3 linked regions of the Rhizobium sp. SSA_523 genome follow. The protein of the gene in region 2 interacts with the protein of the main gene of each other region in a pairwise test. Links are inferred from orthologs where the notes say so. Each region holds a gene or a part of one and is shown on either strand. Other genes may lie near its edges.

Region 1 (7,164 bases), 2.0 Mb from region 2 along the record:
GTGCGGAACGGGATGGGCGCAAGATCCTGGTGCGGTCCGCCTTCGACGCGGCGCGCGAGCAGTTCTGCGTCGATGTGATTGACAACGGCAACGGGCTTCCGGTGGAAAACCGTCACCGCATATTGGAACCATATATGACGATGCGGGAGAAGGGCACCGGCCTCGGACTCGCGATCGTGAAGAAGATTATTGAGGAACATGGCGGCCAGCTTGAGCTGCATGATGCGCCCGTGGATTTCGATCATGGCAAGGGCGCCATGATCCGGGTCATCCTGCCGCACTCCCACACGGCCCGGGTCGCCGAAACAGACAATAAGGAAGTTGCATATGGCGTCTGACATTCTCGTCGTCGACGATGAAGCCGATATCCGCGACATCGTTTCAGGCATACTCTCCGATGAAGGCCACGAAACCCGGGTCGCGCATGATAGCGACAGCGCCCTTGCGGCAATCTCGGATCGCGTGCCGCGCTTGGTCTTTCTCGACATCTGGATGCAGGGCAGCAAGCTGGACGGCCTGGCGCTGCTCGATGAAATCCGCAACCGTCATCCGGAACTGCCGGTGGTGATGATCTCCGGTCACGGCAACATCGAAACGGCCGTCTCGGCGATCAAGCGCGGCGCCTTCGATTTCATCGAAAAGCCGTTCAAGGCGGATCGCCTGATCCTGATTGCCGAGCGCGCGCTGGAAAATTCCAAGCTGAAGCGCGAGGTCTTCGAGCTGAAGAAACGGACCGGCGATGCCGCCGAACTGATCGGCACGTCGGTGGCGATCTCGCAGCTGCGCCAGACGATCGAGAAGGTCTCGCCGACCAATAGCCGCATCATGATCCTCGGCCCATCCGGCTCCGGCAAGGAGCTCGTGGCACGCATGATCCACAAGAAGTCGGCGCGCGCCGCCGGACCCTTCGTGGCGCTGAATGCCGCGACCATCACGCCGGACCGCATGGAGATCGCCCTTTTCGGCACCGAGGGCGGCCCGGGCCAGCCGCGCAAGATCGGCGCGCTGGAAGAGGCCCATCGCGGCATTCTCTATCTCGACGAAGTGGGCGAAATGCCCCGCGAAACGCAGAACAAGATCCTGCGCGTTCTCGTCGACCAGCAGTTCGAGCGCGTCGGCGGCAGCAAGCGCGTGAAGGTCGATGTCCGGATCATCTCCTCCACCGCCTACAATCTGGAAAACCTGATCTCCGAAGGCATTTTCCGCGAAGACCTCTATCACCGGCTGGCGGTCGTTCCGGTCAAGGTGCCGGCGCTGGCCGAGCGGCGCGAGGACGTGCCCTTCCTGGTGGACATGTTCATGCGGCAGATCTCCGAACAGGCCGGCATTCGGCCGCGCAAGATCGGTGAGGATGCCATGGCCGTGCTGCAGGCGCATGATTGGCCCGGCAATATCCGGCAATTGCGCAACAATATCGAGCGGCTGATGATCCTCGCGCGCACCGACGGGCCGGATACGCCGATCTCGGCGGATATGCTGCCGCAGGATCTGGGGGATATGCTGCCGAAGGTCTCGACAAAGGGTGATCATCATATCATGACACTCCCGCTGCGCGAGGCCCGCGAAATGTTCGAGCGTGACTATCTGGTGGCGCAGATCAATCGCTTCGGCGGCAATATCTCCCGCACGGCGGAATTTGTCGGGATGGAGCGTTCGGCCCTGCATCGCAAGTTGAAGTCGCTCGGCGTTTGAGCCATCTTCGCCGACGAGCGGGCGCGCATCCTCCTGCACAGGAAGGCAGAGCATGAAAGTCATCATTTGCGGCGCCGGGCAAGTTGGCTACGGCATTGCCGAGCGTTTGTCCCAGGAGGACAATGATGTATCGGTGATCGATACCTCGGCGGCGCTCATCAATGTCATCACCGATACGCTGGATGTGCGCGGCTATGTCGGGCACGGTGCGCATCCGGATATCCTGTCGAAGGCCGGCGCCGAGCAGGCCGACATGATCATCGCCGTGACACTCTACGACGAGGTGAACATCGTCGCCTGCGAAGTGGCGCATGCGCTGTTCAATGTCCCGACCAAGGTCGCCCGTATCCGGGCGCAAAGCTATCTTCTGCCGGAATATGCGGATCTCTTCAGCAGCAAGAACATGTCGATCGACGTGACGATCTCGCCGGAGATCGAGGTCGGCAAGATGGTGCTGCGGCGCATCTCCTTTCCCGGCGCGACCGATGTCGTGCGGTTTGCCGACGACCATGTGGCCATGGTCGCCATCGAATGCATGGAGGACTGCCCGGTCATCAACACCCCGCTGGAGCAGCTGAGCAAGCTGTTTCCCGATCTGATTGCGACCGTCGTCGGCATTTTCCGCCAGGGCCGGCTGACGGTGCCCCGCTCTTCCGACCAGCTGCAGGCCGGCGATCTGGCCTATGTCATCTGCCAGCGCGACCATACGCGGCGCACTCTGGGCCTGTTCGGGCATGAGGAGCAGGAGGCGGCGCGGATCGTCATCGCCGGTGCCGGCAATATCGGCCAATATGTCGCGCGGCGGATCGAGGAAATGCAGCCGAAGACGCGCGTAAAGATCATCGAGCATGAACGCGATCGCGCTGCCGCAGTGTCGGAAAAGCTGCGCCATACGGTGGTGCTGCATGGCTCGGCCCTGGATCAGAATATCCTCCAGCAGGCCGATATCCAGGATGCCGACCTGATGGTGACGCTCACCAATAGCGATCAGGTGAACGTCTTGAGCGCCGTGATGGCCAAGGCGCTGGGCTGCAAGTCCAACCTCGTCCTCGTCAACTCGTCTTCGCTGGGCGAAGTGTCGAATTCGCTGAATATCGATTCGCTGATCAATCCGCGCGCAGTCACCATTTCGCGGGTTCTCCAGCATGTCCGCAAAGGCCGGATACGTTCGGTCTATGCGGTGCAGAACGGCGTGGCCGAGGTCATCGAGGCCGAGGCACTGGAAACCTCGCCGCTGGTCGGTCGGCCATTCCGGGAGCTCGAACTGCCGGCCGGCATCCGCATCGGTGCCATTTTCCGCAACAACACCGTCATCCGGCCGGATGGCGATACCAAGATCAAGGCGCGTGACCGGGTGGTGCTGTTTGCCACTTCCAAATCGGTCAAGGATGTCGAGCAGCTGTTTCGAGTCTCGATCCAATATTTCTGATCCCGGTGCATGGTCAACCGCGCGCCGTTATTCGACGTTGCGGAAAATGGATCGATTTGCTAACCAGATTTCGGGCGACGAGGGCAGGAGAGGGTTTCGCGTTGTCCTTCCGAGCGTGATCAATATCCCGGCCCAATGGCCGGCAACAAAGAAGAAAGCGGCGCTATGGCGGAACGTTCTCAAAATCTTCAGGATCTGTTTCTCAACACGGTCAGGAAGCAGAAGATTTCTCTCACCATCTTTCTGATCAACGGCGTCAAGCTGACGGGAGTGGTGACCTCGTTTGACAATTTCTGCGTCCTGCTGCGTCGGGACGGGCATTCGCAGCTCGTCTACAAGCATGCAATCTCCACCATCATGCCGGGCCAGCCCCTGCAGATGTTCGAGACCGAGGAAAATGCAGCCTGATCGAATGATCCTTCCCGGTTGATTCGACGGCCCACAATCTCCATCTAGTCAGTGCGGGCGTCGATTGCAGACGGCCCGCCGCAGAGGAACACCGCCGACAGTGTCGGCGGTTCTGGCGTTTGGATCGTGGTGTCGTCTGGTCGGGTCGATCAAGAGCCATCGCTGCGATCAACGATAGGAGCGGGCAGGCGAGCGGCCAGAGCACGGTTTGCGGCGAACGCCGCTTCCATCCTTCGCCATTCCGCCCGCAGGTCAGAGATCCGGCTGAGCCGGACGTTTTTACGGGACGACGGTCATAACCACCACACGCGATACGACACAAGACTTTCTGGTACCCGAGATGGAGCGCCGCCGCGACGATATGCGCGCGCTCGTCCTGGTGCCGGTCCTCAAACAGCCCAGAGCGTCAGCCTCTGCATCCGGTGAAGCTCTCACGCCGGCGCCGCGGCGGTCGGATGAGAGCCGGCTGGAAGAGGCGACCGGCCTTGCACGCGCCATCGACCTGACCATCGTCCGGGGCATTATCGTGCAGGTCAGCCAGCCACGGCCGGCCACGCTGATCGGCACGGGCAAGATCGAGGAGATCAAGGCCCTGCTGGATGAGCATGATGCCGGCCTCGTCATCGTCGATCATCCACTGACGCCCGTGCAGCAGCGCAATCTGGAAAAGGAATGGCAGGCCAAGGTCATCGACCGCACCGGGCTGATCCTGGAAATCTTCGGCCGGCGCGCCTCCACCAAGGAAGGCACGCTGCAGGTCGATCTCGCCCACCTGAACTACCAGAAGGGCCGTCTTGTCCGCAGCTGGACCCACTTGGAGCGCCAGCGCGGCGGCGCAGGCTTCATGGGCGGTCCGGGCGAAACCCAGATCGAGGCCGACCGACGGCTGCTGCAGGAGCGCATCCTGAAGCTCGAGCGCGAGCTGGAGCAAGTGGTGCGGACGCGCCAGCTGCACCGCGCCAAGCGGCGCAAGGTGCCCCATCCGATCGTCGCGCTGGTGGGCTATACCAATGCCGGCAAATCCACGCTGTTCAACCGGATCACCGGCGCCGGCGTGCTGGCCGAGGACATGCTGTTTGCGACGCTCGACCCGACGCTGCGCCGCATGAAGCTGCCGCATGGCCGCACCGTGATCCTGTCCGATACGGTCGGCTTCATTTCCGATCTGCCGACGCATCTGGTGGCGGCCTTCCGCGCCACGCTGGAGGAAGTGCTCGAGGCCGACCTGGTGCTCCATGTGCGCGATATGTCCGATCCGGACAATGCGGCGCAATCGGGCGATGTCCTGCGCATTCTCGACGATCTCGGCATCGACGAGAAGGAACGCGAAGAGCGCATTCTCGAGGTCTGGAACAAGATCGACCGCCTGGAGCCGGAAGCGCATGACGCCATGGCGGAGAAGGCGGCAGGGCGCAGCAATGTCATGGCCGTTTCGGCGATCAACGGGGAAGGCATCGACGCCCTGATGGCGGAGATCTCACGCCGGCTGTCGGGCGTCCTGACCGAAGCGACGATCGTCCTGTCGCCGGATCAGCTGTCCCTGATGTCCTGGGTCTATGAAAATGCCATGGTTGAGGCGCGTGAGGATCGCGAGGACGGTTCGGTCGCCTTCGATCTTCGTCTGTCGGAAAGCCAGGCCAATGCGCTGGAGCGCAAGCTCGGCCTGTTCCCCGTGCCGGCAAAGGAAGACTGGGAGCGGTAAGGCCGCCACGGCCGTGCGATCCTGTCGTGACGAATTGCTGTCACGGCAGGTGGTGCTCGGCGCTCATCCGGTAGATGAAAAGCCGGGTGCCGCGCCGATCGGCGAGTTCCCAGACCTCGTCGGGATCAATGCCGTCAACGGCAAAGCTGTTGGAGACGAAGTGGCTTCCCGCCTTCATCTCGCGTTTCGCCTTCTCCCAGAGCTTCGGCATCGGTTCGGGCGATAGGAAGGCATAGACGATATCCTCCTGCGCAAGGTCGGTGCTCCAGAGGTCCTGCCGCAGGATCTCGCCGCGACCCTGCAGGCGCGACAGGCACCAGCCGATCAACCAGCTCATGGGAGCCGTCTCGACGCCCCGGGCGCATCGACCATCTCCATCGAGCGCGCGAACGACACCGCCAAGGCCGGAGCCGAGATCGATGAAACGCGTCGCCGCTTTCTCCGCCATCAGCGCTTTCAGGGCGTCGACCGTTTGCCGATTGCTCAAGTAGAGCGGCACGCGGCCGAGCGCGGTATTGGAGAAAAACAGGGCAAGCACGAGGAAAGCCAGGCCAAAGGGCCAGGCGGGACTGTTCTGGAAGGACAGAGCCAGTTGCACCAGCAGCGGAAACAGCACCGCAATCCAGAGCCACCAGCGCGGCAGGCCGAGCCGGTGCGTGGCGGCGAGTGCGACGGCGCAGTGCAGGGCAAGACCTGCAAGCCTTGCCGCCTGTGGCCCGAGAGTGGGTGTCACCAGCATGACGCCGGCGGCTCCCGCGGCAAGGCCGAGGAGTTGCGCAATGGCGGCGCCGAGAACCGGTATGCGGCGAAAGATCCCGGTCATTCTTTCTCGGCGCGCATCGGGCGGGAAGGCTCGGAGGCGCTCGCATCCTCCCTGGGTTCTGTGAGCTCCAGGCGCTCCAGACGTTTGGCATCGTCCCAAAGCGCGTCCATCCGCTCCAGGCCGGCCGCTTCAAGTGGAACTTCATCTTTCTCAAGACATGCTTCTATGTGGCTGAAACGACGACGGAATTTGGTATTGGTTCCCCGCAGTGCCTGTTCCGGATCCGCCTTAACATGCCGGCCGATATTGACCAGGGCAAAGATCAGATCCCCCAATTCGTCCGTCACCTTCTCCGGTCTGCCCGCCTTCAGCGCTTCGCGCAATTCGGCGATTTCCTCCTCGATCTTGTCGAGGATGGGTTCGGGCTCGGACCAGTCGAAGCCGACTTTCGCGGCACGCTCCTGCAGTTTCAGCGCCTCCGTCAGCGCCGGTTGACTGCGCGGCACGGAGCCCAGATGGCCGGCCTTGAAATCCTCGGTAATGCCGCGCCTTGCCCGGCGTGTCGCCCGCTCGCGCTTTTCCTCCGCCTTGATCGTCTCCCATTGCCGCTTGACCGCATCGGGCGAGCTTGCATCGGCGCGGGCAAAGACATGCGGATGGCGGCGGATCATCTTCGTCATCACCGCCTCGACCACATCGCCGAAGGAGAATTCCCCAATTTCCGATGCCATCTGCGCATGGAAGACCACCTGAAACAGCAGGTCGCCCAGCTCGTCCTTCAGGTCGTCCAGATCGCGGCGCTCGATCGCGTCTGCCACTTCATAGGCTTCTTCGATCGTGTAGGGCTTGATCGTTTCGAAGGTCTGTTCGACATCCCATGGGCAGCCGGATACTGGATCGCGCAGGGCCGCCATCAAATCGAGAAGGCGAGCGATCTCCTTGGAGGGTTCCATGGTCGGTCCTTTCGGGTTCAACTCAGTTCAGCGGAATGGAATTATCGGCCTTGCTGGCCTGATAGGTTGCGGAGAGGCTGTCATAGCGCTGGCGGATGGCGAGCATGCGGGCGCGCAGCGCCTCGCGCTCGGCCGGATCCTCGCTCTCCACAAGATCGGCAATCGAGAAGGCGGTGAAAAATGCATTCCGTCGGCGATAACCGCCGGGCTCCAGACC
Region 2 (7,415 bases):
GATCGCGCTTCGATGTTGTATCAAATCGAACGACCAGCTGCTATCGGCTTTCTTGATCTCTGCGGCATAATCCCGGCCTTTGTGCAAATAGGCCCGCACCTCTGGATGATCTGTCATCCAAGGGGCGCAATAGTTCAGCAGCGACGAAAGATCCGCAAGTGCCCGAGCGGAAATGCAATCGCAGTGGGTAATTTGCGCAGAGGCTTCTTCTATCCTGACGGCATGGACCGTGCCGCGGGCGCCGGTCTCCAGCAGGGCGGTCCTCAGAAAAGAGGCCTTTTTCTGATTGCTCTCCACCAGATGAACCCAGCCATCATTCAACTCCGTGAGCAAGATGGCTGTGATGATGCCCGGAAAGCCGCCCCCGGAGCCGAGATCGATCCAGGTCTGAGGCCTCGGTGAGAGCTGGAAGATCTGAGCACTATCGGCGATATGGCGCTGCCACAGATCACCCTTGGTGGATGGAGCGACAAGGTTGATGGCTTTCGCCCAGCGCCGGAACAGGGCTTCGAACGCCGTCAGCCTCTGCTCCGTTTCACGTGAAACACTTATTCCGTTCAATTTCATCAAGAGACTCGGGATGCAGGCATGATGGGGTGCTTCTTGACCAGAGACAAGAGCAAAGCGAGGGCCGCTGGCGTCATGCCATCGACTTTGGCAGCCTGAGCAATATTTTTCGGCCGCACCCGGTCCAGCTTCATTTTCAACTCATTCGATAGGCCGGATATCCTTGAAAAATCGAAGTCAGTTGGGATCTGCCGCTCTTCATCCCTGCGAACGGCCTGAAGATCAGTCTGCTGCCGCTCAAGATAGACGGCGTAGCCCGCTTCGATTTCCAGCGCCTCAGATACCTTTGGCGGGAGAGCGGAAAGCTCCGGCCAGATTTCGGCCAGTCTTGCGATGGTGATGTCGGTGTGTGCCAAGAGCTCATAGCCCGAGCGACGCTGCCCATCGGCATTCAAGTGGAGCGCATGGGTTCGGCCCTGCTGCGGCGTCAGGTTGACCTCATGAAGTGTCTTGCGGCCCCGCTGCATCGCCTCATCATAAGCGCGGAACCGATCGGCGCGGGAGGAGCCGACAAGGCCGAGCTGGATACCGATGGGAGTGAGCCGGCTATCCGCATTGTCGGCGCGCAGAGACAGACGATATTCGGCCCGTGACGTGAACATCCGGTATGGCTCGCTGACGCCGCGCGAAGTTAGATCGTCGATCATCACCCCGATGTAGGAATCTGTGCGGCTGAAGCTGTGGCTCGGCAGATCCTGCGCACGCCGGGCGGCATTGAGGCCTGCAACAAGACCCTGCGCTGCCGCTTCCTCGTATCCTGTCGTTCCGTTGATCTGGCCCGCGAGAAAGAGGCCAGGCATCTTGCGAAGCTGGAGATCTTGCGTGAGCTCTCTCGGATCAACATGATCATATTCGATCGCATAGCCGGGCTGAATAATGTCAACACTTTCCAGTCCTGGAATGGTCCGAATGAATGCCTCTTGCACATCAGCGGGGAGGGAGGTCGATATGCCATTCGGATAGACGGTGGAATCATCGAGACCCTCTGGCTCCAGAAAGATCTGATGGCCGTCGCGCTCTCCGAACCGGGTGATCTTGTCCTCGATAGACGGGCAGTAGCGTGGCCCGACCCCGCTGATCTGCCCGGAATACATGGCCGACTTGCCAATATTATCGGATATGATCCGATGCGTCGCCTCGGTGGTTCGGGTGACGCCGCAGGCGATCTGCGGCGTCGTGATGCTGTCGGTCATGAAGGAGAAGGGTACGGGATCCTCGTCCGCTTCCTGGCGGCCAACTTGATCCCAATTTATGGTACGGCCATCGAGGCGCGCCGGCGTCCCGGTCTTCAGCCGGCCCAGGGCCAGACCGAGGGACAGAAGCGTGTGCGACAACCCCGTAGAGGGTGCTTCGCCTACGCGGCCGGCCGGCGTGGTGCTTGTGCCGATATGGATGACACCTCTCAGAAAGGTACCCGTTGTCAAGACGACGGATTTGGTCGACAGACGCTGCCCATCAGCCAGGATGACGGCGCAGATTTCTCCATCCGCGTGTTCCAGATCGAAGGCATCCCCCTCGATGACGATGAGATTCTCCTGCGATGCGATCTCGTTTTGCATCGCCTTGCGGTAAAGCTTGCGGTCGGCCTGCGTGCGCGGCCCGCGGACTGCAGGGCCTTTCTTGCGATTCAGGAGGCGGAACTGGATGCCGGCCTGGTCGGCAACCCGTCCCATCAATCCATCAAGCGCATCGACCTCCCGCACGAGATGGCCTTTTCCAAGGCCGCCAATTGCAGGATTGCACGACATGACACCGATCGTATCCCGGCGATGCGTAATGAGTGCCGTTTTGGCGCCAAGCCGTGCCGATGCTGAAGCAGCTTCGCAACCTGCGTGCCCGCCGCCAATAACGATGACATCAAACTTGTTCATGATCCTACCGACTGCTGACGCAGTGTTTCACGTGAGTCATTTCCCAATGCAGAACTCTGAGAAGATCACATCCAGCAGATCTTCCACATCGACGCGGCCTGTGATCCTGCCGAAGCAGTCGGCGGCCAGGCGCAGGCTTTCCGCGCGCAGATCGACTTGGTCCTCCTTTAACGCGTCCTGCAAATAAAGGGAAGCGTTTTGCAGATGGCCTTGGTGGCGCATTCGTCCGGCGCCAAGAGCTGAAATGGCGGTCCATTCTCGTTTGACATGTTCCAGGATCAGCTGCCGCAGATCGTCGAGGCCCTGTCCGCTTTCGACGGAGATTACCGCGTCCATCTCTTCCTGGGGCGGAACGTCCAGATCGGCCTTGCTCCAGATCCGGAGGATCGGAGGGGCATCAGAGCCGAAGGCGGGTTGTTCCGGAACCGAATCGACGGATCGCAGAAGAAGAACAAGATCGGCCTCAGCGGCGGCGCGTTTAGCGCGCCTGATACCCTCCTGTTCCACCTGATCCTGGCTCTCGCGAAGCCCTGCAGTATCGGAGAGGCGCACCAGGAAGCCATCCCAATCCAGGTCTACTTCAAGGACATCGCGCGTGGTGCCGGCAATCTCGGTGACTATGGCGACGTCGCGTCTGGCAAACGCGTTCAGGAGGCTTGATTTTCCGGCATTGGGAGCGCCGAGGATGACGACTTTGAACGCGTCGCGGAATGCGGAAGCGCGGAGGGTGGCGTCGCTCTGGCTGTCGATCTCCCTGCGAACCTGGTCCACAACAGACCAGACTTGATCGGAAACAGAGCCCGGAACATCATCCTCATCGGCAAAATCAAGTTCGGCTTCAATCAAAGCCCGGCAACGGGTAAGGCGCTCTGCCCAGTCTGCATACCGGCGCGAAAGGCCTCCGGCGCTTTGCTCTATGGCAAGCCGGCGCTGCATCTCCGTGTCGGCGGAGATCAGATCTCCCAAGCCTTCAACCTCGACGAGATCCAGTTTGCCGTTGTCGAAAGCGCGCTGCGTAAATTCGCCCGCCTCTGCGGGTCGTAGCCCCTCGCCTTTCAAGGCGTCAGCAATGGCCTGAACAACCGCGCGTCCGCCATGCACCTGGAACTCAATGCAGTCCTCTCCGGTGAAGGAGGCAGGAGACGGAAAGGTGAGAACCAGCCCGCGATCGATGAGAGAGCCGTTACGGCTCCGAATCGACCGAAGAACCATATCGCGGCGCCGTGGCAGTCCCGCCACAAGGGCATTGGCGGCATCAAAGGCGCGCGGACCGCTCAAGCGAATGACGGCCACGCCGGAAGGAACCGACCCGCTCGACAGAGCGAAGATTGTATCAGAAGCCGTCGTCATGCAGCCCCGCTGGCATACGATCCCGTCGATGGAATCCGGCTAAGGATTACGTGTTCATCGAGTCGAAGAAGTCGCCATTGTTCTTCGTCTGCTTCAACTTGTCGATCAGGAACTCTATCGCATCGGTGGTTCCCATCGGGGCAAGAATGCGGCGCAGGACGAAAATCTTCTGCAGATCCTGCCGCGGAACAAGAAGGTCTTCCTTGCGGGTACCGGATTTGAGGATATCCATGGCCGGGAAGATGCGCTTGTCGGCGACCTTGCGATCCAGCACGATTTCCGAGTTGCCGGTGCCCTTAAACTCTTCGAAGATGACTTCATCCATGCGGCTGCCGGTATCGATCAGAGCTGTGGCAATGATTGTCAGAGAGCCGCCTTCTTCGATGTTACGAGCCGCACCAAAGAAGCGCTTCGGACGCTGCAGGGCATTGGCATCGACACCACCGGTCAGGACCTTGCCGGATGAAGGCACGACGGTGTTATAGGCGCGGCCAAGACGGGTGATCGAGTCCAGCAGGATCACCACATCCCGCCCATGTTCGACCAGGCGCTTGGCTTTTTCGATGACCATTTCCGCCACCTGAACGTGACGGACAGCCGGTTCGTCGAAGGTCGAGGAGACGACTTCACCCCGTACGGAGCGCTGCATATCGGTGACTTCTTCCGGACGCTCGTCGATCAGAAGAACGATCAGGTAGCATTCAGGATGGTTGGCAGTGATCGAGTGGGCGATGTTCTGCAATAGGACCGTCTTACCAGTGCGCGGTGGCGCGACGATCAGGCCGCGCTGTCCCTTTCCAAGCGGCGCCACCAGGTCGATGACCCGGGCGGAGAGGTCCTTGGATGTCGGAACATCCAGTTCCATCTTGAAGCGCTCATTGGGATAGAGCGGCGTCAGATTGTCGAAGTGAACCTTGTGGCGGATCTTTTCCGGATCGTCGAAATTGATCGTGTTGACCTTCAAGAGAGCGAAATAGCGCTCACCTTCTTTCGGACCACGGATCGGCCCCTCCACCGTATCGCCGGTCTTCAGCGAAAACCGACGGATCTGCGAGGGCGAAATGTAGATATCGTCCGGGCCGGGCAGGTAATTGGCATTGGCCGAACGCAGGAAGCCGAAGCCATCCTGCAGCACTTCCACGACGCCTTCACCAATGATTTCGACATCCTGGCTGGCGAGAACCTTCAGGATCGCGAACATCAGTTCCTGCTTGCGCATTGTGCTCGCGTTTTCGACCTCCAGGGATTCAGCGAAGGTCAGCAGGTCGGTGGGCGACTTGCTCTTGAGTTCTTGAAGCTTCATTTCAGCCATGAAGTTAGGACCGCTTTGGACTTTTGAGGGAAATGACGTGTTTGCGGGATGGGCTTCCGCGATCAGTCGCGGATGTCTACGAATACACACAAACTACGAGAGAGAAGTGCGAGGAAAATAGCCGTTCGTTTTGCGTATCGCAAGGGGGTTCCTTAAAACTAAAAGGCTCAGAACGGCTTTACGATGACGAGAATGACGATCAGCATCATCAGCACCGTCGGGATTTCGTTCATCATCCGCCAATAGCGGGCCGGCTTTGGCGCCCCGTCCGCCGCCAGCCGACGGACCTCACGGCTCTGATGCATGTGCGCCGCCGTCAGAAGCAGAACAAGCGCGATCTTGGCATGCAGCCAGCCGCCGGAAAAGCGAAATGCGTCCCAGGCGAGGTAGAGGCCGAGCGTCCAGCTGATCATCATGGCGGGGTTCATGATGACGCGCAGCAGGCGCTGCTCCATGAGCTTGAAGGTCTCCGCCTGCTGCGAGCCGGACGGCGCGTCGCTGTGGTAGATGAACAGACGCGGCAGATAGAAAAGGCCCGCCATCCAGGCAATCACCGCGATGACGTGGAAGGCCTTGATCCAGAGATAGAGATCGTCCGGCCGGCTGACGAAGACGGCGGCGAGGACGCCGAGAAAGACCGCAAGCGCCACGACGGCGCGCAAGGCCGCCTTTCGTCCCGCCGATGCATCCGTCTGCCGCTCCATGATCAGCCTCTGATCCGCTTCACCAATTGCGTGACGTGATCGGGATTGGCATCCGGCGTAATCCCATGGCCGAGATTGAAGACCAGCGGTCCATGGCCGAGGACCGACAGGATGCGGTCGATACCCTCATCCAGAGCCTTGCCACCTGCGACCACGCGCATCGGATCGAGATTTCCCTGCACGGGTCCGTCTTTCTGCAGATCGGCCGCAAAGCTCAAGGGAACGGACCAGTCGAGCCCGATCATGTCGGCGCCGGTCTTTTGGCGATAGTGCCGCAGATTGAGACCCGCACCCTTGGCAAAGGCAATGATCTTGGCCTGCGGCCGCCTCGATTTGACGGAGCGGATGATGCGCGCCATCGGTTGCACGGCATAGGCCTCGAATTCGTCTTCACCGAGTACCCCGGCCCAGCTGTCGAAGATCTGTACCGCATCGGCACCGGCATCGATCTGCGCGACGAGATAATCGGCAGAAAGCTCGGCGAGCACAGCGAGAAGCTGCTCAAAGGCCTGGCGATGGCGATAGCCAAAGAGCCGGGCGGGCGCCTGATCGGTGGTTCCATGCCCGGCGATCATATAGGTCGCGACGGTCCAGGGCGCCCCGCAAAAGCCGAGCAGCGTTGTCTCCTCCGGCAGGCGGCTCCTGATCTTCGCCACCGCCTCGATGACCGGGTTGAGGTGATGCAGAACGCCTGAAGGTTCGAGAGCAGCAATCCCTGCCTCATCGATCGGATCCATTTTCGGTCCCGATCCTTCAACGAAATGCACGTTGCGTTTCAGCCCATCCGGAATGACGAGGATGTCCGAAAACAGAATGGCCGCATCGAAGGCGTAGCGGCGGATCGGCTGAAGCGTCACCTCCGTTGCCAGATCGGGCGTGTAACAGAGATCGAGGAAACTGCCTGCTTCCGCACGGGTCTTTCGATATTCCGGCAGATAGCGGCCTGCCTGCCTCATCAGCCAGATAGGGGGCGGTGTGACAGTCGATCCGTTCAGGACCTCCATCACCGTGCGGCGCACTGCTGCCAAGAGGCTTCCTCCAAAACAAAGAAAGATAGAATCTTTTCTTTTGATGATTCTTAGAGTCGGTGAGTAGCAAGGATCATCAATCTTGCACAGCCCAGCCCGTCCGGCTGCGACAACAGGCCCACATGGGGATAATCGTGAGCCTGTGTGATGGGTGAATTGGGACAAGCCAAATCGCGTCTCAGTATCAATGGCTTAGCGAAAGTCGAGGCCGTGATTGTGCTGTGGAGCAACTGTGGATAGATTGACGGCAGCCGAGGTTTATCCGAGTTACCCACAATCGCGGCTTTGAGTTTGCCCCGGCAGCGCCGAATGTGGATAAACTGCGACTTATCCCGGCACCTCGCTCCCATCTCGCCGGGGCCGGGTCTTTGTCCCAGGTTATGAACAGAGGGAGAAGATTATCGTGGAGAACCGCAAAAGCTTCTTTCATCTGCACCTGATATCTGACTCCACGGGAGAGACTCTCATCTCCGCCGGACGTGCGGCCTCGGCACAGTTCCGCTCGGCCCTTCCCATCGAACATGTCTATCCCTTGATCCGGAACCGTCGTCAGCTCACGCCCGTGCTGGAGGCGATCGACGAC
Region 3 (7,202 bases), 2.2 Mb from region 2 along the record:
GCAGGGTCGCAAGCGACTTGATGCCTTCCGCGTTAAGCGTGGTCGAGCCCATGGCGCCACCCAGAACAACGAGCTTGTCGTTGGTCTTGGCGAAATCCATGACGACCTTGGGAGCCGTGATAGGGTCTTCGCTGTATGCAATCAGCGTCTGGCCCTTGAAGAGATCTGTCATCCCTTCCGACTCCGAGCCCTGAAGAGCGATCTTGGCCAGACGGTTCTTCGCGACTTTGACGGTGCCGCCAGCCGCGCGCATTTTCGAACGGAAGTCGTTCATCTGCGCAACGGTGACACCAGCATAGTGGGCCACGACAACTGAACCAGAAGCCTTGAAGACTTCGCTCAGCTCCGTGACGAATTCGCGTTTTTCCGCTCTTTCCACTGTCTGTCTCCAGTTGACAGGACCGATCGAAGGATCGGACCCTGCCGGGTTGCCTTTGCCCCAAGGGATCTCAATAGCAAGATCCCGAGCGGCGCTCGAGGATCCTGTCCCCCCGCACTTGAGCCAGAAGGCTCGCGGCACAAGGCACATCAGGTTCGAACCGGAACCCTCAGGGGCGCATCACGCGCGCCTGTTGAAAATCCAGGTCTTACCCGTCTCATGCAGGTCATACGATTAAGGTCGAAACCACCCACAATCTCGGACAGGAATATCCGGGTTTCCCCGGACTTCCCGGGCCCGAAGGCCCGGAAATTCAGTTGCGGACGAGGCGCTTGCGCCCCGTTCCGATACAATCAGGCGACGACCGTCGAAGGCTCGACGCGAACGCCAGGACCCATGGTCGAGGAGAGCGCGACGCGCTTGAGGTAATTGCCCTTGGCGCCTGCCGGCTTCGCCTTCAAAACGGCGTCGGCAAATGCCTTGATGTTTTCTTCCAGAGCCTTGGCGTCGAACGAAGCCTTGCCGATACCGGCATGGATGATACCAGCCTTTTCGACGCGGAATTCGACAGCGCCGCCCTTGGATGCCTTTACGGCGCCGGCAACGTCCATGGTGACCGTACCGACCTTCGGGTTCGGCATCATGCCACGCGGGCCGAGCACCTTGCCGAGACGGCCGACCAGCGGCATCATGTCCGGCGTGGCGATGCAGCGATCGAAATCGATCTTGCCGCCCTGGACGATCTCGACGAGATCTTCCGCACCGACGATGTCCGCACCGGCTGCCTTGGCTTCATCGGCCTTGGCGCCACGCGCGAAGACGGCGACGCGAACGTCGCGGCCCGTGCCGTTCGGCAGGTTGACGACGCCGCGAACCATCTGGTCGGCGTGGCGCGGGTCGACGCCGAGATTCATCGCGATTTCGACGGTCTCGTCGAATTTCGCGGTGGCGCGGTCCTTGACCAGCGAGATCGCTTCGGTAAGGGCGACGAGCTTTGTCGGATCAATGCCTTCGCGGCTCTTCTGAATACGCTTTGCAAGCTTTGCCATGATCAAGCCACCACTTCCAGGCCCATGGAGCGGGCAGAGCCCTCAACCATCAGCATTGCGCCTTCGACGTCTGCCGCGTTCAGATCCTTCATCTTGGCTTCGGCGATCGCACGGACCTGAGCCTTGGTGATGGTGCCGGCCTTGGCGCCCTTGCCAGGCGTCTTGGAACCGGACTGGATCTTCGCTTCCTTCTTCAGCCAGTAGGTGACCGGCGGCTGCTTCATGGCGAAGGTGAAGGACTTGTCCTGGAAATAGGTGATGACGACCGGGATCGGCATGCCCTTTTCCATTTCCTGCGTGGCTGCATTGAACGCCTTGCAGAATTCCATGATGTTGATGCCACGCTGACCAAGTGCGGGGCCGATCGGCGGGGACGGGTTTGCCGATCCTGCCTTGACCTGCAGCTTGAGCTGGCCTGCGACTTTCTTAGCCATTTCTCTGCCTTTCTGTTCAGACCGGTTGCCCGGTCGAAATGCCGACCGGTGACGGTCGGCGGCTGCGGTTGCGTGGTCTGGTCTCTAGCGCCCGGCTACAGGCAGACCTCCCACGCGGATTGGGGCAAGCCCCGCGCTCAGACCTTTTCGACCTGTGCGTATTCCAGCTCGACCGGCGTTGCGCGGCCGAAAATGGAGACTTCGACCTTGAGGCGCGAACGCTCCTCGTCCACATCCTGAACGATGCCGTTGAAGGATGCGAAGGGGCCGTCGGAGACCCGAACCTGCTCGCCGATCTCATAGGAAATCGAGGACTTCGGCCGCTCGACACCTTCCTGGACCTGACCGAGAATGCGGTCGGCCTCGAAGTCGGGGATCGGTACCGGCTTGCTGTCCGAACCGAGGAACCCGGTGACCTTCGGCGTGTTCTTGATCAGGTGATAGGCTTCGTCGGTCAGATTGGCGCGAACAAGGACATAGCCGGGGAAGAACTTCCGCTCGCTGTCCACCTTGCGTCCGCGACGCACCTCAACCACCTTTTCAGTGGGAACGAGGATCTTCTCGAACAAATGCTCCAAGCCCTTCTGGCGAGCCTTGTTCTCGATATCCTCGGCAACCTTCTTTTCAAAATTCGAATACGCGTGGACGATGTACCAACGTGCCGCCATTTTCATCTCCACAGATGTCAGATGCTGAAATTCAGCACGAGGCCGATGAGCCAGCCGATCAGCTGGTCCGCGGCGAAGAAAAACAGAGCGGCGAAAATCACCATCACAAGAACCATGGCCGTGGAGATCATCGTCTCACGACGCGACGGCCAGGTCACTTTCGACGTCTCGGCGCGAACCTGCTGCAGAAACGTAAATGGATTGGTCTTGGATGCCATATCTGCCCACGCGATTACGGCACGTAAAGCTGAAAAGGTCAGCCCCACGCACCGCGTGTCTGTTTCACCCTACATAAACGCCGGAACTGCCTTTCACAAGAGCAAAATCGGCATTCTGCGATTTTTGCCGCCAATGGCGGTCCATCCCTATCACGTCTCCATGAAGATCACATGTCGTCGCTATGGTAATGGCAGGGGCAGAGGGGCTCGAACCCCCGACCTGCGGTTTTGGAGACCGCCGCTCTACCAACTGAGCTATACCCCTTCAGATCCTTGGAACAACAGTCTGCCGCGTTCCAAGCATGGCGCTCCCTTTAAGATGGGTTGGCGGGCTTGGCAAGTCTATTTCGACAGGCGGACGCGAATTTCCGTCAGCCTGTGGAAGATGTTAGCGCGCTTTCTTCGCTTCCCTGGGCTGCAGGGCGCAATCACGGTTGGCGCCCGTGCCCGGCGCGTTCTCGAAGGTGCAGCGGGTCTCCGGCGGCCGGCCGCAGATCCTGTCCAGCGCCTTGAAACCGACACAGCGGCCATCGGGCCCTCGATAGCCCGGCCCGCCCTTGCATCCGCAACCGGTACAGGACGGCCGCTCCGGACAGGCCGCAAAGGCAGGCGCCGGATCGCCGATCGGCATCAGGCTGCAGGCGAGCAGGATCAGAGGCCCGGCGGCGAATCGCGCCCAGGCAATGTTCGCGCCGATGGGTCGCCCTGCTCCGATCCGCTTCATGTTTCCGTCGGAACCAGACATGTCCCCTCGCTCACGGCTTCATCGACAGGGCGCAGCCTTCGTGCATTTCTTTGAAAACGAAAAGGCCCCGCCATATCCGGCGAGGCCTTTATCTTGAGACGTTGAGCAGGAGGAGACCCCCTCGCCCAGCCGGCAATTATTCGATGATCGAAGCAAGCGTCGGCAGCTTTCGGCTCGTCGCCCAAAGCTGCCGAGATTGCCTTACTCGACGATCGAAGCGACGATGCCGGCGCCGACGGTACGGCCACCTTCGCGGATAGCGAAGCGCAGCTTTTCTTCCATCGCGATCGGAACGATCAGCTCGACGTCAACGGTCACGTTGTCGCCAGGCATAACCATTTCCGTGCCTTCCGGAAGCGTCACGATGCCCGTCACGTCCGTCGTGCGGAAGTAGAACTGCGGACGGTAGTTCGTGAAGAACGGCGTATGACGGCCGCCTTCTTCCTTCGTCAGGATGTAGGCTTCGGCCTTGAACTTCTTGTGCGGCTTGACAGTGCCCGGCTTGCACAGGATCTGGCCACGCTCGACGCCGTCACGGTTCACACCGCGGATCAGCGCGCCGATGTTGTCGCCGGCCTGGCCCTGGTCGAGCAGCTTGCGGAACATTTCAACGCCGGTCACCGTCGTCTTGGAGGTGGCGCGGATGCCGACGATCTCGACTTCTTCGCCAACCTTGACGATACCACGCTCGACGCGACCCGTCACAACCGTACCACGACCCGAGATCGAGAACACGTCTTCGATCGGCATCAGGAACGGCTGGTCGATCGGACGCTCAGGCGTCGGGATGTAGGCGTCAACCTGGGCCATCAGTTCGCGAACAGCGTCTTCGCCGATGGTCTTGTTGCTGTCTTCGAGAGCGGCGAGAGCCGAGCCCTTGACAACCGGAACATCGTCGCCCGGGAAATCGTAGGACGACAGGAGTTCGCGCACTTCCAGCTCGACGAGCTCGAGAAGCTCGGCGTCGTCAACCTGGTCGACCTTGTTCAGGAACACGACCAGAGCCGGAACGCCAACCTGGCGGGCGAGCAGGATGTGCTCGCGCGTCTGCGGCATCGGGCCGTCAGCGGCAGAGCATACCAGGATCGCGCCGTCCATCTGCGCTGCACCGGTGATCATGTTCTTGACGTAGTCGGCGTGGCCGGGGCAGTCAACGTGGGCGTAGTGGCGGTTCGCCGTCTCGTATTCGACGTGTGCCGTCGAGATCGTGATGCCGCGGGCCTTCTCTTCCGGTGCAGCGTCGATCTGGTCATACGCCTTGAACTCACCGAAGAACTTGGTGATCGCTGCCGTCAGAGACGTCTTGCCATGGTCAACGTGGCCGATCGTGCCGATGTTCACATGCGGCTTGGTACGCTCAAACTTGCTCTTTGCCATTGATGCTTCCTGTGATCTTAAAGAATGGTGGATCCGCGGCTGCGGATTTGGTGTCGCCGTTTAAGGCTTTCGCGTGCGATACGCAAGACATAAATGCGACAGGGACAAGGAGGTGCCGACCGCCTCGAAGAGGGGATGGACGTCAGGTCAACCTGCTGACCTTCCAGGCTGAGAAAGACCGGCCTTAGAGAGAGTGGAGCGGGTAGCGGGAATCGAACCCGCGTATTCAGCTTGGAAGGCTGCTGCTCTACCATTGAGCTATACCCGCGGGGCTTGTCGGTCGAAGAGCAGAATGGTGGAGGGAGTTGGATTTGAACCAACGTAGGCTGAGCCAACGGATTTACAGTCCGTCCCCTTTAACCACTCGGGCATCCCTCCAGTATTCTGTCTGGACCGAAGACCAAGCTTGCGACCCGCGTCGTCCGCTGCAGTCACGGCGGCGTATATGACTGCGAGTTTCGCTGCTGTCAACACGAGGTCGGACGAAAATTTATGGAAAAAAGAATTCGCGTCATCCGCCTGTCATCTCCCTGCCCGGGGCTATGCCCGCTCCCGACGCGCGGCTATAAGACCCCATGAGCAAGAAAGAGCCGACAGACCCATCCGCCCGTGACAGCCACTATGCGACCCTGCGCCGCCAGGTTCGCGATGCCAAGCGCGAGCGCGGCGAAATCCCCACGCCGGGGCCTTCGAACCGCCGCGACAAGGCACGCGAAAAGGGCGCCTGGACGCCACCGCAGCTAGCGCCGGAACAGGTCTATCTCTACGGTCTTCACACGGTGCGGGCGGCGCTCGACAATCCGCAGCGAAAGCTCATCCGCCTGTCGGTCACGCAAAATGCGCTGGCCCGCCTGGATCTCGATCCGGCAAAGCCGCCCGCCTGCCCTGTGGATATTGTTTCGCCCCAGGACATCGACAGGATGCTCGGCCCCGATGCAATCCACCAGGGCGTCATGCTGGAAACCCGCCCGCTGCCCGTGCGCCGTCTGGAGGCCCTCAAGGACAGCCCTCTGTTGCTGGTTCTCGACCAGGTCACCGATCCGCACAATGTCGGCGCGATCATGCGATCGGCCGTGGCCTTCGGGGCCGGCGCCGTTATCACCACACAGCGCCACAGCCCGACCGAATCCGGCGTCCTGGCCAAATCGGCCTCCGGCGCACTGGAATTGATTCCCTATATCCAGGTGACCAATCTGTCCGATGCCCTGGGCGAGCTTCATCGACTGGGTTTCGCGACGATTGGTCTTGATTCGGAAGGTCCGGCACCGCTCGAAACGAGCCTTGCGGGAGAGCGCATTGCGCTCGTGCTGGGCTCGGAGGGCAAGGGCCTGCGCCAGAAGACGCGCGATACCGTGACGGCGCTGGCGCGGCTCGATATGCCGGGCGCGATCAAATCTCTCAACGTCTCCAATGCCGCCGCCATTGCGCTCTACGCCACCCGCCTGCATCTGACGCGAGCGGGCTGAGCGCCCGCTCCTCGCCGATAGCGGAAACCTTCGATTGGAAACTACGGGGCGAGCCGGGGGCGGGTCAGGGAGATTGGTCTGTTGATCGGCTGGACGCTGTGCGTCAGGTGAACCGGCGCAGACGTTCCGGCGGCAAGGGATCGCCCCCCGCGCAGATTTCGGCCGCATATTGCACGGCGCCGATCAGTTCCAGATCGAAGAGCGGCTTCGATATCACACCGAGCGTTCCCGGGACGCCGCCGGCAAGCGCTTCGGGATTGGCGGTCATGAACACCACGGTTATGCCCTTTTCGGCCAGGCTGCGGCCGATCTCGGGACCGGTTGGCCCATCCTGCAACTGAACATCGACAAAGGCCACGTCGCAATCATCCGATTGAGACAATGCGTCACGCCGATTCGCCGCAATACCGACCACCTCGTGGCCGAGAGCCAAGACCGCCTCCTCAATATGAAGCGCGATCAATAGCTGGTCTTCAACGACCAGAACCTTGCACACCATGGCCCCCTCATTTTCGCCAGTCCGCCTCAACGCGGCAATCAAGGAATGGTTCCTATTCCGCGGCAGCAACCAGCGAGATATTATGCGGCTCCTGACTGGTCATGATGGCGATGATCTCGGGCAGCGCCTTTTCGAACGCCTTGACGCAGTTGGGATCGAACTGGGATCCGGCTTTCTCGCGGATATGGCTGACAGCTTTGTCGACGCTCCAGGCAGGCTTGTAGGGACGCACCGTGGTCAGCGCATCGAAGCTGTCGGCAACGGCAACGATGCGGCCGGCCAGCGGGATGTCCTCGCCCTTCTTGCGCCTGGGATAGCCCTGCCCGTCCCAGCGTTCGTGATGGGCTTCGGCAATCTCCGCCGCCAA

The links.
Region 1: the proteins of rho (region 2) and hfq interact in binary tests that used the Escherichia coli proteins (3 or more experiments, as listed by UniProt). The link is inferred for Rhizobium sp. SSA_523 from one-to-one orthologs.
Region 3: the proteins of rho (region 2) and nusG interact in binary tests that used the Escherichia coli proteins (3 or more experiments, as listed by UniProt). The link is inferred for Rhizobium sp. SSA_523 from one-to-one orthologs.

What each region holds. Positions count from the first base shown.
Region 1 is NZ_CP129382.1:871,399-878,562, forward strand. Bases 2,217-4,907 are described here. They hold hfq (RNA chaperone Hfq), read left to right. Parts: upstream 2,217-3,286; coding sequence 3,287-3,529; downstream 3,530-4,907. Other genes in these bases: trkA (Trk system potassium transporter TrkA), read left to right, coding at 2,217-3,121; hflX (GTPase HflX), read left to right, coding at 3,891-4,907. Also shown: QTJ18_RS12580 (sensor histidine kinase NtrY-like), read left to right, coding at 1-338; nitrogen assimilation response regulator NtrX, read left to right, coding at 328-1,692; more of trkA, read left to right, coding at 1,745-2,216; more of hflX, read left to right, coding at 4,908-5,231; QTJ18_RS12605 (hypothetical protein), read right to left, coding at 5,272-6,054; mazG (nucleoside triphosphate pyrophosphohydrolase), read right to left, coding at 6,051-6,947; QTJ18_RS12615 (deaminase), read right to left, coding at 6,970-7,164. UniProt on the Escherichia coli protein: RNA chaperone that binds small regulatory RNA (sRNAs) and mRNAs to facilitate mRNA translational regulation in response to envelope stress, environmental stress and changes in metabolite concentrations.
Region 2 is NZ_CP129382.1:2,822,856-2,830,270, forward strand. Bases 2,968-5,909 are described here. They hold rho (transcription termination factor Rho), read right to left. Parts: upstream 5,101-5,909; coding sequence 3,835-5,100; downstream 2,968-3,834. Other genes in these bases: mnmE (tRNA uridine-5-carboxymethylaminomethyl(34) synthesis GTPase MnmE), read right to left, coding at 2,968-3,788; hemJ (protoporphyrinogen oxidase HemJ), read right to left, coding at 5,268-5,804; hemE (uroporphyrinogen decarboxylase), read right to left, coding at 5,807-5,909. In the rest of the region: 16S rRNA (guanine(527)-N(7))-methyltransferase RsmG, read right to left, coding at 1-567; tRNA uridine-5-carboxymethylaminomethyl(34) synthesis enzyme MnmG, read right to left, coding at 567-2,438; more of mnmE, read right to left, coding at 2,475-2,967; more of hemE, read right to left, coding at 5,910-6,808; QTJ18_RS21710 (pyruvate, water dikinase regulatory protein), read left to right, coding at 7,236-7,415. UniProt on the Escherichia coli protein: Facilitates transcription termination by a mechanism that involves Rho binding to the nascent RNA, activation of Rho's RNA-dependent ATPase activity, and release of the mRNA from the DNA template.
Region 3 is NZ_CP129382.1:591,870-599,071, reverse strand. The notes cover bases 766-3,494. They hold nusG (transcription termination/antitermination protein NusG), read right to left. Parts: upstream 2,531-3,494; coding sequence 2,000-2,530; downstream 766-1,999. Other genes in these bases: QTJ18_RS11120 (hypothetical protein), read right to left, coding at 3,137-3,493; secE (preprotein translocase subunit SecE), read right to left, coding at 2,548-2,748; rplK (50S ribosomal protein L11), read right to left, coding at 1,431-1,862; rplA (50S ribosomal protein L1), read right to left, coding at 766-1,428. Also shown: rplJ (50S ribosomal protein L10), read right to left, coding at 1-379; more of rplA, read right to left, coding at 733-765; tuf (elongation factor Tu), read right to left, coding at 3,695-4,870; 23S rRNA (guanosine(2251)-2'-O)-methyltransferase RlmB, read left to right, coding at 5,446-6,336; QTJ18_RS11095 (response regulator), read right to left, coding at 6,440-6,835; QTJ18_RS11090 (HD-GYP domain-containing protein), read right to left, coding at 6,888-7,202. UniProt on the Escherichia coli protein: Part of the processive rRNA transcription and antitermination complex (rrnTAC). The complex forms an RNA-chaperone ring around the RNA exit tunnel of RNA polymerase (RNAP).